2 regions of the Alcanivorax sp. HI0007 genome follow, and region 2 is predicted to be linked to the other one. Evidence: predicted binding sites of a transcription regulator. Region 2 holds the regulator's gene; the other holds the start of a gene.

Region 1 (8,949 bases), on a different contig from region 2:
GCTTAATCGCGCCGCAGTGCGTTATACCGGCAGCGATGCGCTCGACGGTCTGGTGGCCACCTATGGCCGTCAACGCATTATCTACGACAACGCCCGTTTCGTCGGCAACGTGGGCTGGCGTCAGGATGAGCAGACCTTTGATGGCGCCAAGGTGGATTACGGCACCGGTGATTTTTCTTTCTCAACGGCCTATCTCACCCAGGTAAACGGCATTACGCCCAAGTTCGATGCCAATGTGTCCAATACCCTGTTCAACGCCAGCTGGGCTGGTGCGCCGGGGGGATCCCTCACCGCCTACGGTTACCTGCTGGAAACCGATAACGTGCCCGATTCCGATAACGACACCTACGGTTTGCGCTATGCCGGTGCCTTCGATCTGGATGCCGTAAAGCTGCTGCTCACCCTGGAAGGCGCCCAGCAAGAGGTGGAAGCCGGCGATACCGAGTACTACTTCGCCGAAGTGGGCGCAGAACTGGCCGGGGTCACCGTCAAGGTCGCGCAGGAAGTGCTGGGCTCGGATGACGGTCAGATTGCCTTCCAGACCCCCCTGGCCACCAAGCATGCCTTCAATGGTTGGGCGGATCAGTTCCTGGTGACCCCGGCGGATGGTCTGAAAGACAGTTTTGTCAGCGTCGGTACCAAGCTGGCGGGGTTCAAGCTGGCGGCGGTGTATCACGACTTCCAGGCTGACAAGGGCAGCAGTGATTACGGCACCGAAACCAACCTGCTGGTGGCACGCCCCATCGGCAAGCACTACGTGGTGGGCCTGAAATACGCCGACTACAGCGCCGATGATTTCGGCTCGGATACACAAAAACTGTGGGCCTGGGCAGAACTGAAGCTCTGATCCTGACTTCAGCAACCTTCATCAAAACCGTTACGGAGGTGAAAGGTGGAAGCACGGCAGTTTTTCCCTGACAGCGAGATTCCGCAAAGCGAAACCGAGCGGCCATTGATCATTGTTGGCAATGGCCCGGCGGGCATGCAGTGTCTGGTGGAGCTGCGCCGTCGTGGCGTTACCACGCCGGTCAAGCTGTTCGGCCAGGAAGACTGGGCGCCCTATGATCGCGTCAAGCTATCCACCTTTTTGTCCGGTTCCACCGGTTTTGATGATCTGACTAACCTGCCCGCCGAACTGGATGCGAACGTGGAGCATCTGGTGGGGCGGGCCATTATTGCAATCAACCCGGCGCGACGCTGGGTTGAGGACAGCCTTGGGCAACGCCATCCCTACGGTCGTTTGGTACTGGCGCTGGGGAGTGAAGCCCATATTCCCGGTATTCCCGGCGCCGAACTTTCCGGTGTGCTGCGTTTTCGCGATATGGATGATGCCCAGGCACTGATGGCACGCCGGCTGCGTAGCACTCATACCGTGGTGATCGGAGGTGGCCTGTTGGGCATTGAGGCCGCCCATAGCCTGTGCCGTTTTGGTACCAAAGTTACCCTGATACAACACGCCGACCGCTTGATGAACCGGCAACTGGATTCAGAAGCCGCCGACATGGTGGCCGACAACCTCGCCAGCGCGGGAGTGGATGTACGCCTGCTTGCCCGGGTGAAACGTGTGGAAGGTGTGGAGCGGGTGGAAGGGGTGCGCCTGGCAGACGATCAGTTGCTGCCCTGTGACACCGTGGTGTTTGCCACCGGCATTGCTCCGCGCACGGCGCTGGCCCAACGGGCGGGCATCACCGTGGCCAGTGGTATTCGCGTCAATGCGGGTATGCAGACATCCAACCCCTATATCTATGCGGTAGGAGAGTGCGCCCAGTTTCAGGACCGGGTGTGCGGGCTGGTTATGCCAGCCCTGCAACAGGCTCGGGTGGCAGCGGCCAATCTGGCCGGGGAAGCGGTCAGCTACATGCCGGTGGCGGACAGCACCTGGCTCAAGGTGCTGTCGCTGGAAGTCTTCAGTGCCGGCCTGTTCAGTGATGAAGAGCGTGGCCTGGTGCATCGCACTCTGGTTTATCGCGACCGTGAAAAGGGCATCTATCGCGCGCTGATGGTGCGTACCGGGCGGGTGGTCGGCACGGTATCGGTGGGGCCCTGGCCGGAACGTCAACAGGTGCTCAATCGCATCCGCGATGGCAAGCGCCTGTGGCCCTGGCAGGTCGGCCGCTTTGTACTGACGGGAAATCCGGGTGACAGCAACGACCAATCCGTGGGGCAGTGGCCGACTGCGACGGTGGTGTGCCAATGCCGTGGCCTGACCCGGGGGCAGTTACAGGAATATCTGGATCGCGGCGTCACCGCGGTGACGGATCTGAAGCAGGCGAGTGGAGCTGCCACTGTCTGTGGCGGTTGCGAGCCGCTTCTGGACAGCCTTTGTGGCGGGCAGGGCGCTGCCAAACGGAGTGTGCCCGGCGGTCGAAGCCTGGCCATTATTGCCGCCCTGTCTGCTGTTTTCCTGGGGGTCGCGTTATGGCTTCCGCCACCGATGCCGGCCACCTCGGTATTGGAAATGGGGTTCTTCGAGCTGGTTTCCCGCAACCCTCTATGGCGACAGTGGAGTGGCTATGCGGTGCTGATCGCTTCACTGCTTTTACTGCTGATGTCATTGAAAAAGCGCTTTCCTGGTTTGCCGATGGGGGGATTCAGCGGGTGGCGTATTGCCCATGCCGCGCTCGGGGCGATGGCGCTGGCGCTGCTTTACGGGCACACCGGTTTTTCCCTGGGGGACAACCTGAATCGCTGGCTGATGCTGAGCTTTCTGGGCGTGGGAATAGTGGGGATGACGGCAGCCCTGTTGACCCGGTTGCAGGGCTCGGTTCCGGCCATGGGGCGGCTGCGTCAGGGCAGTACCTGGTTGCATATTCTGGTGTGCTGGCCGCTACCTGCGCTGCTGGTGTTTCACATCCTGTCTGCGTACTACTTCTAGGGGAATGCCTGTGGGGAAGCCGGGGATCAAGACACTGTGGTGGGGGCTATGGCTGTTGGGGTCGCTGGCACTGGCGGCCTGGCTGGGCATGTCATTACTGGATAACGATGCTTCCAAGAGTGCCTTTCTTCCCGGTGCCATGACCCATGGCCATCACCAGATTGAGCTGCAATGCAGTGCTTGCCATGACGAAGGTTTCAATAGCCAGGAGGTGCTGCAAAACGCGTGTGTGAATTGTCATGGTGAGCAGCTTGCTGATGCCAGGGACTCACACCCGAAATCCAAATTCACTGACCCGCGCAACGCTAACCGGTTGGCGAATGTGGACGCCCGCTACTGCGTGTCCTGTCATGTGGAGCACCGGCCGGAGCTGGATGTGGGCATGGGAGTGACGTTGCCCATGGATATGTGTGTGCATTGTCATCAGGACATTGGCGAAGAGCGCCCCAGCCACCAAGGCATGGCATTCGATACCTGTGCCAGCGCCGGCTGCCATAACTTCCATGACAACCTGGCGCTCTATGAAGATTTCCTGCTCGCCCATGCCGATGAGCCCTGGCTCAGTGAGCGCCCCCGCCTGACTCCCCGCAACCTGGCCAGCCGGATGAGCGACGCAGATCTGGTTGCCCTGATACAAGGTTCCGGGAAGCCGCCCGCAGACAAAACCGTGCCGGAGCACTGGGATGGCAACGCCCATGCGGAAGCCGGGGTGGCTTGTACCGCCTGCCATGGTGATGCCGATCAATGGGTCGACAAGCCAGCGCCGTTGCAGTGCGCCCAGTGTCATGAGCAGGAAAACGAGGGGTTCCTCCAGGGCCGGCACGGCATGCGACTGGCCATGGAGTTATCACCCATGACGCCATCGCAATCGGTGCTGAACATGCATGTGGAAGCCAGCCACCGGGAGCTCACGTGTATCAGTTGCCATGGTGCCCATGATTTCGACACCCAAAAAGCTGCCGTGGATAGCTGCCTGGGCTGCCACAACGATGAACACAGCAACGAATACCTGCGCTCCAGCCACCACCGATTATGGCAAGCGGAAAAACGCGGCGAGCTGCCCCCTGGTAGTGGCGTGACCTGCGCCACCTGCCATATGCCCCGGGAAACCCATGGCGATGATGTGTTGGTGCAACACAACCAGAGCCTGATCCTGCGTCCGGTAGAAAAAATGATTCGCCCAGTGTGCATGCAATGCCACGGGCTGGAATTCGCCATTGATGCGCTGGCTGATCCGCATCTGGTGGAAAAGAACTTTCAGGGCAAACCCGAACACCATGTGCCATCGGTGGATATGGCTGTGGAGCGGGACAAGGCCCGGGAAGGAAAGCGAGGACCGTACTGATACTGATGTTTCATTCAGAGGTTCCTGAACCTGAGGAGGTAACACCCATGCAATATTCAAGAACGTTGTTCACTACAGCCTTGGCCACACTACTATTAAGTGCCTGCGGAGGCGGCCAGGAAAGCAAACCTGCCGTCGGTATCGATCCACAGGTCTATACCGATTCCCTGTTCGCAGTGATGAACGCGGACCGCACCAATTACACCAAGATGATCATCGGGCGATTGGGCCCGGCGGGTGCTGACAGCATCAAACCCCATGAGTACTGGGAAGACCTGGAAAACGGCGCACCGCTGCCGGCGCAGATGTTCCGTTACGGGGCGGAAGCGGTGGCCGAGGTATCCAGTGATTTCTCCTATTCCTTGCAGTCACTGTGGCCCATCAATTCACAAAATGCGCCCAAAACAGAACTGGAAAAAGAAGGCTTGCAGTACATCGTCGATAACCCGGGCAAGAACTTTTACGGCACCGAGGCTCTTGGCGACACGACCTACTACACGGCGGTATACCCGGATGTGGCGGTGGCCGCCCCGTGCGCGGCTTGTCACAACAACCACAAGGACTCTCCCAAAACGGATTTCGAGCTGGGCGATGTGATGGGCGGCGTGGTGATTCGCGTACCCATGTAACCGGCAACACCCTGCTTGCACGCTGTGCGTGCAAGCACTTATCCAATAGCGGGAGAAATACCATGACACCGGAACAGATTGCGCGGGTGCAGGCCAGCTGGCAGCAAGTGGAAGGCATTGCCGATCAGGCGGCCGCCCTGTTTTATCAGCGCCTGTTTACCCAGGCCCCGGAACTGGAACCACTCTTCAAGGGCAACATGGAAGAGCAGGGCAAGAAACTGATGAGCATGATTGGTGTGGCGGTAAAGGGGCTCGACAGGCTCGATACCATTGTGCCCGCCGTCCAGAAGCTGGGTGAACGCCATAAGGATTACGGCGTTAAACCGGAAGATTACGACGCCGTGGCGCAGGCCTTGCTCTGGACATTGGCGCAGGGTCTGGGCGACGCCTTCGATGCCGACACAGAATCGGCCTGGACAGAGGCCTATACCTTGCTGGCCAGCACCATGATTGATGCCGCGAACTACTGAGCCGTGAGGCGCCGTTTTGGCGCCGCAGAGTGCACCGCTATGGTGCGCTTTGCGGGGGCCCTTATGGTGAAAAAGGAATAGCAAACAAAAACAGTAGGTTAATAAACCCATGACTGGCACAACCGTTGCAAACCAATCCCGTAACACTCAATCCCTGGACGCTTCCGACACTATGGCCCTGAAAATCATGCTGGTGGATGACCAGCCACCGCGCGCCGCGATTCTGGAGCGTGCCCTGATCGATGAAGGGCACGAGATCCTCTGTCGTCTGACCAGTGCTGCCGGGCTGGCGGAGAAGGTGCATTCCAGCAACCCGGATGTGGTGATCGTGGACATGGACGCGCCGGACCGGGACACCCTGGAAAGCATGGCCCTGGTGCAGCGGGATATGCCGCGCCCCATGGTCATGTTCTGCAACCAGGACGATGAGGATCTGATCGTGGCGGCCCTGCGTGCCGGCGTCAGTGCCTATGTGGCCGGGGAAACCGATCTGGCCCGGGTGCGTGGGGTGATGCGCGTGGCCACCGCCCGTTTCCGGGAATACCAGGCCCTGCGCGAGGAGCTGGAACAGACCCGCGAAGCGCTGGCAGAACGCAAGATCATCGAGCGGGCCAAGGGCCTGCTGATGCAACGCCGCCGCCTCAACGAGCAGGATGCCTACAGCACCCTGCGGCGCCAGGCCATGAATACCGGCCAGCCACTGATCCAGGTGGCCAGGTCGGTGCTGGATTATGCCGAGATGCTGAAGGCGCAGGGGTGAAGAACGCCAGATGCTGGACGCCGGAGGCCTGACGCTACACAGGAGATAATATGCGACGAGTGATGCCATTGATGAAGGGTCGAAGCCTCATGGAGACACCGGATAAGACGGTGAGACGGGTACGTACCGTAGAGGGCGCCAGGTGTGTTCGCCGTCAGGCGTCCAGCGTCAGGCGTCAGGCCCTTTCGGAGCAAGCCCCATGAAAATCCGTATCGGCTATATGCCGCTCACTGACAGCCTGCCGTTGGTGGTGGCCCAGGAAGCGGGCTACTTCGCCGCCGAAGGGCTGGATGTGGAGCTGCAACCGGAGTGGAGTTGGGCCAGCCTGCGTGATCGCCTGCTGGTGGGGCAGCTGGATGCGGCACCCATGCTGGCGCCCATGCTGATGTCCACGTCACTGGGTCTGGGCTGCATCAAGAAACCCCTGGCCACGGCCTTCTCCATGGGCCTGAACGGCAACGGCATAACCGTCTCCCCGATGTTGTTCCAGGGGCTGTGTGCTTTATCCGAAGGACCCACGCCCAACGACATGGCCAGCGCCATGAACAAGCTGGTGGCCGCCAGGGCCGGCAGTGGAGAGGCGCCGCTGGTACTGGCGGTGGTATTTCCGTTTTCCTGTCATGCCTACCAATTACGTCACTGGCTGAGCGTGGCCGGGCTGGACCCGGATCACGATGTGAAGCTGGTGGTGCTGCCGCCGTCGCAGATGGTGGATCACCTGCGCATGGGGCATATCGATGGTTTCTGTGTGGGCGAACCCTGGAACAGCCTGGCCGCCCTGACCGGCGCCGGGCACTGCATCCTTTCCGGTTATCAGATCTGGGAAAACGCGCCGGAAAAGGTGCTGGCGGTGTCCCGGGACTGGGTGGCCCGTAATCCCGGGCCCCACCGCGCCATGCTGCGGGCCCTTTTCCGGGCCGCCCGCCATGCGGACGAGAATCTGTTGGAGAGTCTGTCGTTGCTGGCGCACCCGGCTTGGCTGGATGTGCCGGCGGAAGTGATCCGAGCTCCCTTCAGTCAGCGGTTGCCCGGCGGCCTGACCGGGCAACCGTTTCCGGCCCATCACTTTCATGTGTTCGCCGGTTTCCATGCGAATTTTCCCTGGCGATCTGACGCCCGTTTCCTGCTGGAAGAAATGCAGCGCTGGCGCCAGTGTTCCCTGGAAGAAACCCGGACCTTCGCGGCCCAGTGCTACCGCACCGACCTGTTCCGCGATGCCCTGGCGGATCTCACCAGCCTGCCATTGATGGATAGCAAACCGGACGAGCGCCATGCAGGCCACTGGCAGTTACCCGGCGAACCCAAGCCCGTGGAGCTGGGGCCGGACCGGTTGTTGAAAGTGATCGAAGCGGAAGCGGGGCCGGCACAATAGAACCCGCCCCGTTGGAGCTTTGCTCGCAAAGCGAAGGCGTTTGGTTTGGCACTGAGCCAGCTTCTTGCCTTTCGCCTTGCGAGCAAGGCTCCAACGGGGATTTAGTTTTTTTGGTGGAGGGGCGTGAGGTAGGCCGATAATTTGGCCTTTTCACCGTTGGAGCTTTGCTTGCAAAGCGAAGGGGTTCGGTCTGGCACGGTGCCAGCGTTTTGCTCTTCGCCTTGCAAGCAAGGCTCCAACGGGGGGGCGTTGGTTTCGGTTTCGGCAGAGGATGCTAAACCGCTTCGCGCAGCTGCTTGGCCGCATCCACCATGTTGGCCAGGGCGCCGCGGGTTTCTTCCCATTTGCGGGTTTTCAGGCCGCAGTCCGGGTTCACCCACAGCCGTTCTCTGGGCAGTCGCTCGGCGGCTTTTTCCATCAGTTGTACCATCCAGCCCACGTCCGGTTCATTGGGGGAGTGGATGTCGTACACCCCCGGACCAATGTCGTTGGGATACTGGAAATCCCGGAAGGCATCCAGCAGTTCCATGTTGGAGCGGGACGTTTCGATGGTGATCACGTCCGCATCCAGAGCGGCGATGGCCTCGATGATGTCGTTGAACTCCGAGTAGCACATGTGGGTGTGGATCTGGGTATCGTCGGCCACGCCCACGGTGGCCAGGCGGAAGCAGTCCACGGCCCAGTCCAGGTACTGGCCCCAGTCGGCTTTGCGCAGGGGCAGGCCTTCGCGCAGGGCGGGTTCGTCGATCTGGATCACCTTGATGCCGGCGGCTTCCAGGTCCTGCACTTCATCGCGCAGGGCCAGGGCGATCTGGCGACAGGTGTCGGCGCGGGGTTGGTCATCGCGCACGAAGGACCACTGCAGGATGGTCACCGGCCCGGTGAGCATTCCTTTGACGGGCTTGTCGGTGAGCGACTGGGCGTATTGCGCCCATGCCACGGTCATCGCTTCGGGTCGCTGCACGTCACCGAAGATGATCGGCGGTTTGACACAGCGGGAGCCATAGCTCTGCACCCAGCCGAAGCGGGTGAAGACAAAGCCATCCAGTAACTCACCGAAGTATTCCACCATGTCGTTGCGCTCGGCTTCGCCGTGCACCAGCACATCCAGTTCCACCTCTTCCTGATAGCGGATGCAGCGGGCAATTTCCTGCTTCATCTGCTCGGTGTAGGAGGCGTCGTCCAGGCGACCGGTTTTCCAGTCGCGGCGGGCGGTACGGATCTCCCGGGTCTGCGGGAAGGAGCCGATGGTGGTGGTGGGGAAGGCCGGCAATTGCAGCGCTTGCTGTTGTTTGGCAATGCGCTCGGCAAAGGGGCTGTTGCGGTCGCGGGAGACGTTGCCGGCGTCAGCCAGCCGCTTGCCCACTACCGGGTTATGGATACGATTGGACAGACCGCGGGCTTGCAGGGCGTCGCGTTGGGATTGCAGACCCGCATTGACGCTGCTGTCGCCGTCCAGGGCGCCGCCCAGTAGCGCCAGTTCCTGCAGTTTTTGTTT
Region 2 (8,949 bases):
CAGCTGGGTATTGCCGCCAGCGAAACCGGCTATGCCGGCGATGACGAACCGGACGTGAGCGCCCTGGAATGGGCCCAGCTCAGCTTTGCCCCGGCCAATGCCCATGACTGCGCCAAGGCGGCCGCCAACCACATTACCGAACGGCGTGGCGGCGAGGGCGCGGTGCGGGAAATTTGCGACGCCATCCTGGCACAGCGGAGCCCGGCATGAAGCGCCAGGGCCTGCTCAGCGCCACCGGTGTCCTGATGCTGGGACTGGTGATGCTGATGACGCTCCACGAGTGGGATGACACTCTCCCCGGGCAGGAGGATGGCATCCTCACGGCACCAGCCATTGTTGCCAAAGACATTACGGCGCGGGCTTTTAGTGAAGAGGACGGCCGTCTCCAGTACTATCTGACCGCCAAAACCCTGACACAGTACGACCATAATCCACTCACGGAGATGCAGGAACCGGAGCTGGAAATGGCCAACGACAAGGGCAGCTGGACCATCGTTAGCGAGCAGGGCGTCGTCAAGGAAAATGGCGACCTGATCGTATTTTCCGGCGACGTGAAAGCCCGGAACCAGCAACAGAAGATTACCCTGGATACCCAGGAGCTGCGCTTTTACAGCGACACCAACATCGCCAGCTCTCCCGACAATGTGGACCTGGAATTTGAATCCGGCACCACCCGCGCGGGAGCGCTGGAGGCCGATCTCGACAAGGGCATCCTGACCCTTGAAAAAGGAGTAAAGAGTGAGTTTGACGCACCGGCTTCTTAGAACCATCGCCCTTGCCGCTGCCCTGCCGGTGACGGCGTTGGCGGCGCCTGGGCAAATGCCCGTGTCTGTCACCGCTGATTCCGGGCGCTTTGAGCAGGACGCTGGCAGCGGCCTGTATCGCGGCAATGTGGAGCTGATACAGGGCAAGCGCAAACTGTTTGCCGATGAAATGCGCCTGTTTACCCGTAATGGCGAACTGACTCGCGTGGAGGCCTCAGGCACCCCGGTACGCATGCAAGAAGGCAAGGACCTGCAGGCCCACGCCAACAACCTGGTCTACGACATCCGCAAACGCACCCTGGTGCTCACCGGTGATGCCTACATTGAACATCTTGGCAACACTTTCGAGGGCGCCCGGGTGGAATACAGCCTGGACTCCAAGCGAGTCGACGCCAGCAGTGAAGGCGACAAGCGAGTGAGACTGGTGATCCCCGCCGAGAACCAGACACCTGGCACCGAACAAGCCCCACCGGCAGACGACAATGCAAACGGCGAGGCGCCTGTGGCGCCCTCCCCCGAGGCGGAGCCAAACACCCCATGAGCCATTTACGCGCCCATCACCTGGCAAAAAGCTACAAGGGCCGCCGGGTCATCGAAGATGTGTCCCTGGACGTGGAAGCCGGCCAGATCGTCGGCCTGCTTGGGCCCAACGGCGCCGGCAAGACCACCTGCTTCTACATGATCGTAGGCCTGGTGGAAGCCGATGCCGGGCGCATCGACATCAACGACGCGGACATCACCCATCTGCCCATGCATGGTCGCGCCCAGCGCGGCATCGGCTACCTGCCCCAGGAAGCCAGCATCTTCCGCCGCCTGACCGTGGAAGAGAACATCATGGCGATCCTGGAAACCCGCAAGGATCTCAGCAAGGCGGAACGTCACGAGCGCATGGAAAGCCTGCTCAAGGAATTCCATATCACCCACATTCGCGATTCCCTGGGCATGAGCCTGTCCGGCGGCGAACGGCGCCGGGCGGAAATTGCCCGCGGCCTGGCCACGGACCCGGATTTCATTCTGCTGGATGAGCCTTTCGCCGGCGTGGACCCGATTTCCGTGAACGACATCAAGGGCATCATTCGCCACCTGAAAGAGCGCGGTATTGGTGTACTGATCACTGACCACAACGTGCGTGAAACGCTGGATATCTGCGATACCGCCTACATCGTCAGCGCCGGCCATATCATCGCCTCCGGCGATGCAGACACCATTCTGGGCAACCAACAGGTGCGGGATGTGTACTTGGGTGCCGACTTTAGACTGTAAACAAATTGACAGTTGATAGAGGACAGTTGACAGCTGTCGCGGGAAATCCTGTCTTCATCTGCAATGTATGAGGCCGCGTTTAAAGCTTGGGCGCGGCCTCAAATGGTTTTCTGAACCAAGAGCCTTTATCGCGTAGCTGTCAACTGTCCACTATCAACTGTCAACTCCGCTCCATAGCACAGAACCACCATTGGCACAAATATTGCTTGCCTCATAGATAGGCTGTTATTCTCGGGTTTTGGGGACCAATCAGCCTGAGCAGTATGAAGCCAAGCCTACAACTACAAATCGGCCAGCAGCTGACCATGACACCGCAGCTGCAGCAGGCCATTCGCCTTTTGCAGCTGTCCACGCTGGACCTGCGCCAAGAAATTCAGCAGGCAGTAGAAAGCAATCCGTTGCTGGAGCTGGCTGACGATTTTGGCGACGAATCCCTGCCTGACACTGACGAAGAGCGTCAGGACGAGCAGGAGCTGGATACCGAACGGGAAGATGCCCTGGAAGAGTTCGTGGACGACGAACCGGGCATTGAAACGGAATGGGACGATGTCTATTCCGGCCAGACCAGCAGCGCCTCCACCGCCCTTCCCGACGATGCCGACGACTGGCAGCAACGCCATAGTGTGGCCGGCAACCTGCAGGACCACCTGCTCTGGCAACTGAACCTGACTCCCATGAGCGATGTGGACCGCATTATCGCCATGACCATCATCGAATCCCTGGACGATCGCGGCTACCTGACCGTGTCCGTGGACGACATCGTGGCGATGATGAATGCTCAGGAGGACCTGCTCACCGAAGGCGATGAACTGGAAGCCGATGAGGTACTGGCGGTGCAGCATCGCCTGCAGCAATTTGATCCGGTGGGCGTGGCCAGTCTCGATCTGGCCGACTGCCTGCGCGTGCAGCTGCGCCAACTGCCCTCGGACACACCCTTCCTGGAGTATGCCCTGGCCCTGCTGGGGCATCTGGAGCTACTGGAAAAACACGACTATGCCGCCCTGCGGCGGGTCCTGCAGATCAGCGAGGAAAATCTGCTTGATGCCCTCTCCCTGCTGCGCACTCTGGATCCTGCCCCCGGTGAGCAGATCGGGGAAAGCCAGGTGGATTACGCGGTCCCGGACGTGATCGTGCGCCAGCACCAGGGCCACTGGCAGGTGAGCCTGAACGAGGAGGTGCTGCCCAAGGTCAACCTGCAGCAGCAGTACGCCGCCATGGCCCGCAAAGCCGGGGGAGAGGATGGTCAGTACCTGCGCAACTGCGTGCAGGAGGCCAAGTGGTTCATCAAGAGCCTGCAAAGCCGCCACGACACCCTGTTGAAGGTGGCCACCCGTATTGTTGAAGTCCAGCAAGACTTCTTCGATTATGGGGAGGAGGCCATGAAACCCCTGGTTCTGGCCGACATTGCCGATGCCGTCGAGATGCACGAATCGACCATTAGTCGGGTCACCAACCAGAAATACATGATGACACCCCGCGGCGTCTTTGAGCTGAAATATTTCTTCTCAAGTCACGTGGGAACAGACGGCGGCGGTGAGTGTTCCTCCACCGCTATTCGTGCCATTATTAAGAAGCTGGTCGCTGCCGAGAATCCCCGCAAGCCGCTCAGCGACAACAAGCTGGCAAGCTTGCTGAATGAGCAGGGAATCAACGTGGCGCGCCGGACAGTCGCCAAGTACAGAGAGGCGATGAGAATACCGTCATCCAGCGCCCGCAAGCGTTTGGTGTAGGCGCCGGGACGGCCCAAGAGCAGGTAAAGGAGCCAGACATGCAAATTAATATCAGCGGTCATCACCTGGAAATTACCGACGCTTTGCGAGCCTATGTGGGAGACAAGTTTTCCCGTCTTGAACGGCATTTCGACCAGATTACCAGTGTCCAGGTGATTCTTTCCCCGGAACCCAAGACCCACAAGGCGGAATCCACTATCCATATCTCCGGGGCTGACGTCTTCGCCACCGCTGAGGCAGTGGACATGTACGCTGCCATCGACAAGCTGACGGACAAGCTCGACCGCCAGATTCTCAAACACAAGGAAAAGGCCGTCAGCCACAAGCACGGCCACTGACCCCAAAGCGACAATTATGCGAGTTCGCGAACTACTCACCGAAGCACGCACCCATAATCAGGTGCAGGCCAGCAGCAAGAAACAGCTGCTGGACCAGGTTGCGCAGCTGGCTGCGGCCGGCTGCGACAGCCTCAACGAACAGGAGGTCTTCGACGCCCTGGTAGCCCGGGAAAAGCTGGGCTCCACGGGCATCGGCGAAGGCATCGCCATTCCTCACTGTCGTCTCGGTCACTGCCAGCAACCCATCGGGCTGCTGCTGAAACTGTCCACTCCCATCGATTTTGATGCCGTTGACGGTCGCCCCGTGGATCTTGTGTTTGTGTTGCTTGTTCCCCAGGAAAACCCGGAACAGCACCTGAAAACCCTCAGCCACCTGGCCTCCCTGTTCAACGACGACGACTACCGTGCCGAGCTGCGACTCAGCAAGGACAATCACCACCTGTATCACACTGCCGTGGAATCCGAAGCGGAGCTGCGACTGGCATCATGACATTACCCATCAAGCTTTCGGGCATTATGCGTCAGAGCCACCGCCCCTCCTCTGCTGACCGTGGATGCCTGCGTGTGGTGTATGGCAGAGGCGCGGTGCAGCCATGAAACTCACCATCATCAGCGGCCGCTCCGGCTCGGGAAAGACCACGGCCCTGCAGGCCATGGAAGACCAGAACTACTATTGCGTCGACAACCTGCCGGTGGGCATGTTGCCCACTCTTGCAGAGCAGCTGAGCCAGGGAGAGCTGCCCATTGAGCGGGCGGCGGTAGGCATTGATGCCCGCAACCTGCCTACCCAGTTGCTGGCTTTTGACGCCATTCTGGATGCGTTGCATCAGCAACAGGTCAAGACCGAAATCATTTATCTGGATGCGGACGACAGCACTCTGCTGAAACGCTTCAGTGCCACCCGCCGCCGGCATCCTCTCGGCGCGCAACAGGGTTCACTGGAATCCGCCATCCAGCATGAACGGGAGCTCTTGGCCAACATCCGCTTGCGTGCCGATCTGGTGATCGACAGCAGCAATTACGACGTACACAGCCTTCGCAATCTGGTGCGTGAGCGGGTCGCCAATCGCAGCGCCGCCCTCTCCCTTCAGCTTGAGTCCTTCGGATTCAAAAATGGCCTGCCCAATGATGCCGACCTGGTGTTTGATGTACGGGTACTGCCTAACCCCCACTGGCGCGCAGATCTTCGCCCCTTTACCGGGCGCGATGAAGCCATCATCGATTTCCTCAAGGAACACCAGGCCAGCCACGACATGCTGGAGGATATCCACCACTTCGTGAGACGTTGGCTGCCGGCTTTCGCCGAGAGCGACCGCAGCTATGTGACGGTGGCCATTGGCTGTACCGGCGGTCGCCATCGCTCGGTATTTATCACCGAGCAACTGGCAAAACGGCTGCGTGATGAGGGCACCACCCTGCAGGTACGCCACCGCGAACTGGATTAAGGCCTCTGCCGCGCAATGATCGAAACAAAACTGGATATCATCAACAAACTCGGGCTTCATGCCCGCGCCGCCGCCAAGGTGGTCAGTGTGGCATCGCGATACGAGAGCCGCATCCACGTTATTCATAACGGTAAACCCATCGATGCCAAAAGCATCATGGGCCTTTTGATGCTGGGCGCCGCCAAAGGCAGCAGCGTGGTTTTCCAGGTGGAAGGCAATGATGAAGCCGCCGCCATGGACGAACTCACCGACCTGTTCGCCCGCCGCTTTGATGAAGAAGAGTAAAAGGCAATGAATTATTAATAATGAATAATTAATAGCGCAGGATTTGGGGTACCATCCAGAGAGTTATTCATTATTCACTATTAACTATTCATTATATTCCATGCCCGCCGATACCAGCCGTAGTCAACAGCACCACAAAGTCATCAACCGCGCCTTGTCCAGCGGCACCTATACGCAGGTGCGACAGCTGTTCAACAATCTCCCCGGTGCGGAAGCGGCGCATTTGCTGGAATCCTTTCCGCCCCGGGAACGGGAGATTCTCTGGCAACTGCTCAGCAAGGACCAGGAAAGCGAGGTTCTCCAGTATCTTGGCGAGGAAGTGCGGGTTGAGCTACTGCGCAACCTGAGCACTGATGAGCTAGTCTCTCTGGTGGAAGAGCTGGACACCGATGACCTTGCCGACTTGCTGCAGGAGCTGCCTGAGCATGTGACCAGCCAGGTCATGGCCAGCCTGGACGAGCAGAATCGCGACCGGCTGGAACAGGTGATGAGCTACCCGGAGGATACCGCCGGGGGCCTGATGAACACGGATGTGATCACCATCCGCCCGGAAATCACCTTCGAAGTGGTGCAACGCTACCTGCGCCGCCGGGGGGAAATCCCTCGTACCACCGATAACCTGGCGGTGGTCAATCGCCGTAATCAGTTTATCGGGTTGTTACCACTGACCAAGGTTCTAATCAGCGATCCCGGCACCACCGTGCGCGAGGCCATGATCACTGATACCGAATCCATTCCCGCCAACTTGCCTGCTCACGAAGTGGCCAAGATCTTTGAACGCCAGGATCTGGTAACCGCCCCGGTGGTGGACGAAGACGGCATGCTGGTCGGACGGATTACCATTGATGACGTGGTAGACGTAATCATCGAGGAAGCGGACCACTCACTGATGAGCATGGCCGGTCTGGATGAGGACGAGGACACCTTTGGCTCCGTTTGGCAAACGGCGCGGCGTCGGGCTGTCTGGCTGGGCATCAATCTGCTTACCGCCCTGGCCGCCTCCGCCGTGATCGGTCTGTTTGAAGCCACCCTGGAAAAAGTGGTGGCGCTGGCCATCCTGATGCCCATTGTTGCCAGCATGGGCGGTATCGCTGGCAGTCAGACCCTGACCCTGGTGATCCGGGCCATGGCACTGGGACAGATCCAGTCCAGTAATACCCGCTATCTGCTGGTCAAGGAATTGTCTGTTGGCGCACTGAACGGCCTGCTTTGGGCCACGGTGATCGGCATTACGGCAGCACTGTGGTTTGACGACCCCAGTATCGGCATGGTCATCGCTGCCGCCATGATCATCAACCTGATCATGGCCGCCTGTGCCGGCGCCATGTTGCCGATGATCATGAAGAAGATGGGTATCGATCCGGCTCTGGCCGGCTCCGTAGTGCTTACCACCATCACCGATATCGTGGGCTTCTTTGCCTTCCTGGGCCTGGCCACCGTGCTTTATGCCCATCTGCTGGTCTGAGATTTTCACTCACAAAAAAAGGCGCCAATGATTGGCGCCTTTTTTTAAGCCTTTCCGGCGGACATTACTCCACAAAAATCTGCCGGAAGGACACGTAGTAGGCGCCGGCCAGAATCGGCATGACGAACAGCCAACCCAGCAGTAACGGCAAGGCCGCCACCAGCACGATCACCATGGTTACCAACAGGTACACAATCAAGGGAATCACATTGCGGGTGAAACCGGCAATGCTCAGCTTCATGGCTTCCCCCACGCCCTTGTTACCCAGGAAGATCAATGGCACGGTGAAGTAGAACAGGTAGATAAAGCCAAACATGGCCACCAGACCCAACAGGCCGATCACTACCATCGCCCCGGTACTGGCACCGCCGCTGACCCCCATGGCATAGCCCAGACCACCAAAGACAACCCCAAGCAGCAGCATCACGCCCAGCTGGGCCAGAGCCATCAGAATGAGGGGTGCCGTGCGCTCTGAGAAAGCGGCAAACAGATCCGCAAAATCCGACTTGCCCTCGGTTTCCATGCGATGGAAAATTTTCACGATGCCGGCATAGAGCAGGGGCGTTGCCAGGACTTGCGCGATCATGCCGAGCAGCGGAATGATCTGGAACGCAGAGGTGATCAGCACGGTGACCACCAGCGCCCCCAGAACCACACCCCAGTGCCCCGGCAGCATCTTGTGACCACTACCGATCCAGCCCAGGGCATCCCCCACACTGATACTACGTGGCTCTGACAAAATGGTCAGCGCTTGAGCGGGTGGATTGTTGTCGTCAATCAACTCGGCCTTGGGCTGTTGATACGGATTGATTTCACTCACGGTTTACTCCTTTACCGAAAAAAATTTTCATCCATTGAAAATGCCTGGATACGCTATCGCCCGGCGATCTTGATGGGCGACAGCAATAGCGAGCCGCTGGCAATGTTACCCCGATAATCCACATCGGTGCCGCTACCCTGAATACCCCTGAGCATCTCCCCCAGATGCCCCGCAATGGTAAACTCTTGCAAGGCACCTTGTATGACGCCGTTCTCAAACCAGAAACCACTAGCACCACGGGAATAGTCACCGGTCACCAGATTCACCCCCTGCCCCATGACTTCTGTGACCAGAATCCCCCTGGGTACTCGAGCCATCAAGGCCGCCAGTGATTCGCCGGTATCCGTGATCGACAGGTTGCGCACCCCGCCCCCATTGCCGGTGGGGTCCATCTGCAAACGGCGACCGGCATACAGACCCAACGCATACTGTCGCAGCACGCCATCCTCCACAAAAGACTGGGCCCGGGTGGGCAACCCATCCCCATCGAACGGCGCGGAAGCATTTCCGGCAGCCAGATGAGGATTCTCTGTAAGCGAGAACCCCTTGGGGAGCACGCTGCTGCCGATGCTGTCCTGCAGAAAGGAACTACGACGATAAAGGGCGCCGCCGCTGATCGCCGACACCAGGTGTCCCAACAGGCCGGAGGCCACCTCCGGCGCAAAGATCACCGGTAATTCACCGGTTTCGGGAATACTGGCCCCCAGCCTGGCCAATGTCCGCTCCCGGGCTTTCTCGCCAATCTCCTCGGCAGCGGCCAGTCGCTCGCCAATACGCCCGCCGTCATACCAGTAATCGCGCTGCATGCCGTTTTCATCTTCCGCCACCACACTACAGAC

What was found. Region 2 encodes sigma-54, which starts transcription at its own class of promoters, with help from an activator protein. Its sites were predicted from a motif close to TGGCACNNNNNTTGCTNT; they were not measured.
Region 1: a site for sigma-54 is predicted at 5,434-5,451, ahead of A3714_RS14760 (ANTAR domain-containing response regulator). Genes of this name have one in related genera too.

The regions. Positions count from the first base shown of each region.
Region 1 is NZ_LWEJ01000257.1:44,295-53,243, reverse strand. Features, by position in the region: gene A3714_RS14785 (alginate export family protein) at 1-847, shown strand, start outside; gene A3714_RS14780 (FAD-dependent oxidoreductase) at 893-2,875, shown strand; gene A3714_RS14775 (cytochrome c3 family protein) at 2,886-4,220, shown strand; gene A3714_RS14770 (DUF3365 domain-containing protein) at 4,268-4,849, shown strand; gene A3714_RS14765 (globin family protein) at 4,912-5,319, shown strand; gene A3714_RS14760 (ANTAR domain-containing response regulator) at 5,492-6,079, shown strand; gene A3714_RS14755 (CmpA/NrtA family ABC transporter substrate-binding protein) at 6,279-7,451, shown strand; gene metE (5-methyltetrahydropteroyltriglutamate--homocysteine S-methyltransferase) at 7,726-8,949, opposite strand, start outside.
Region 2 is NZ_LWEJ01000171.1:51,641-60,589, forward strand. Features, by position in the region: gene A3714_RS09555 (HAD family hydrolase) at 1-210, shown strand, start outside; gene lptC (LPS export ABC transporter periplasmic protein LptC) at 207-764, shown strand; gene lptA (lipopolysaccharide transport periplasmic protein LptA) at 739-1,305, shown strand; gene lptB (LPS export ABC transporter ATP-binding protein) at 1,302-2,027, shown strand; gene A3714_RS09575 (RNA polymerase factor sigma-54) at 2,291-3,757, shown strand; gene hpf (ribosome hibernation-promoting factor, HPF/YfiA family) at 3,796-4,095, shown strand; gene ptsN (PTS IIA-like nitrogen regulatory protein PtsN) at 4,112-4,585, shown strand; gene rapZ (RNase adapter RapZ) at 4,689-5,540, shown strand; gene A3714_RS09595 (HPr family phosphocarrier protein) at 5,556-5,825, shown strand; gene mgtE (magnesium transporter) at 5,926-7,290, shown strand; gene A3714_RS09605 (BPSS1780 family membrane protein) at 7,355-8,110, opposite strand; gene pmbA (metalloprotease PmbA) at 8,164-8,949, opposite strand, start outside.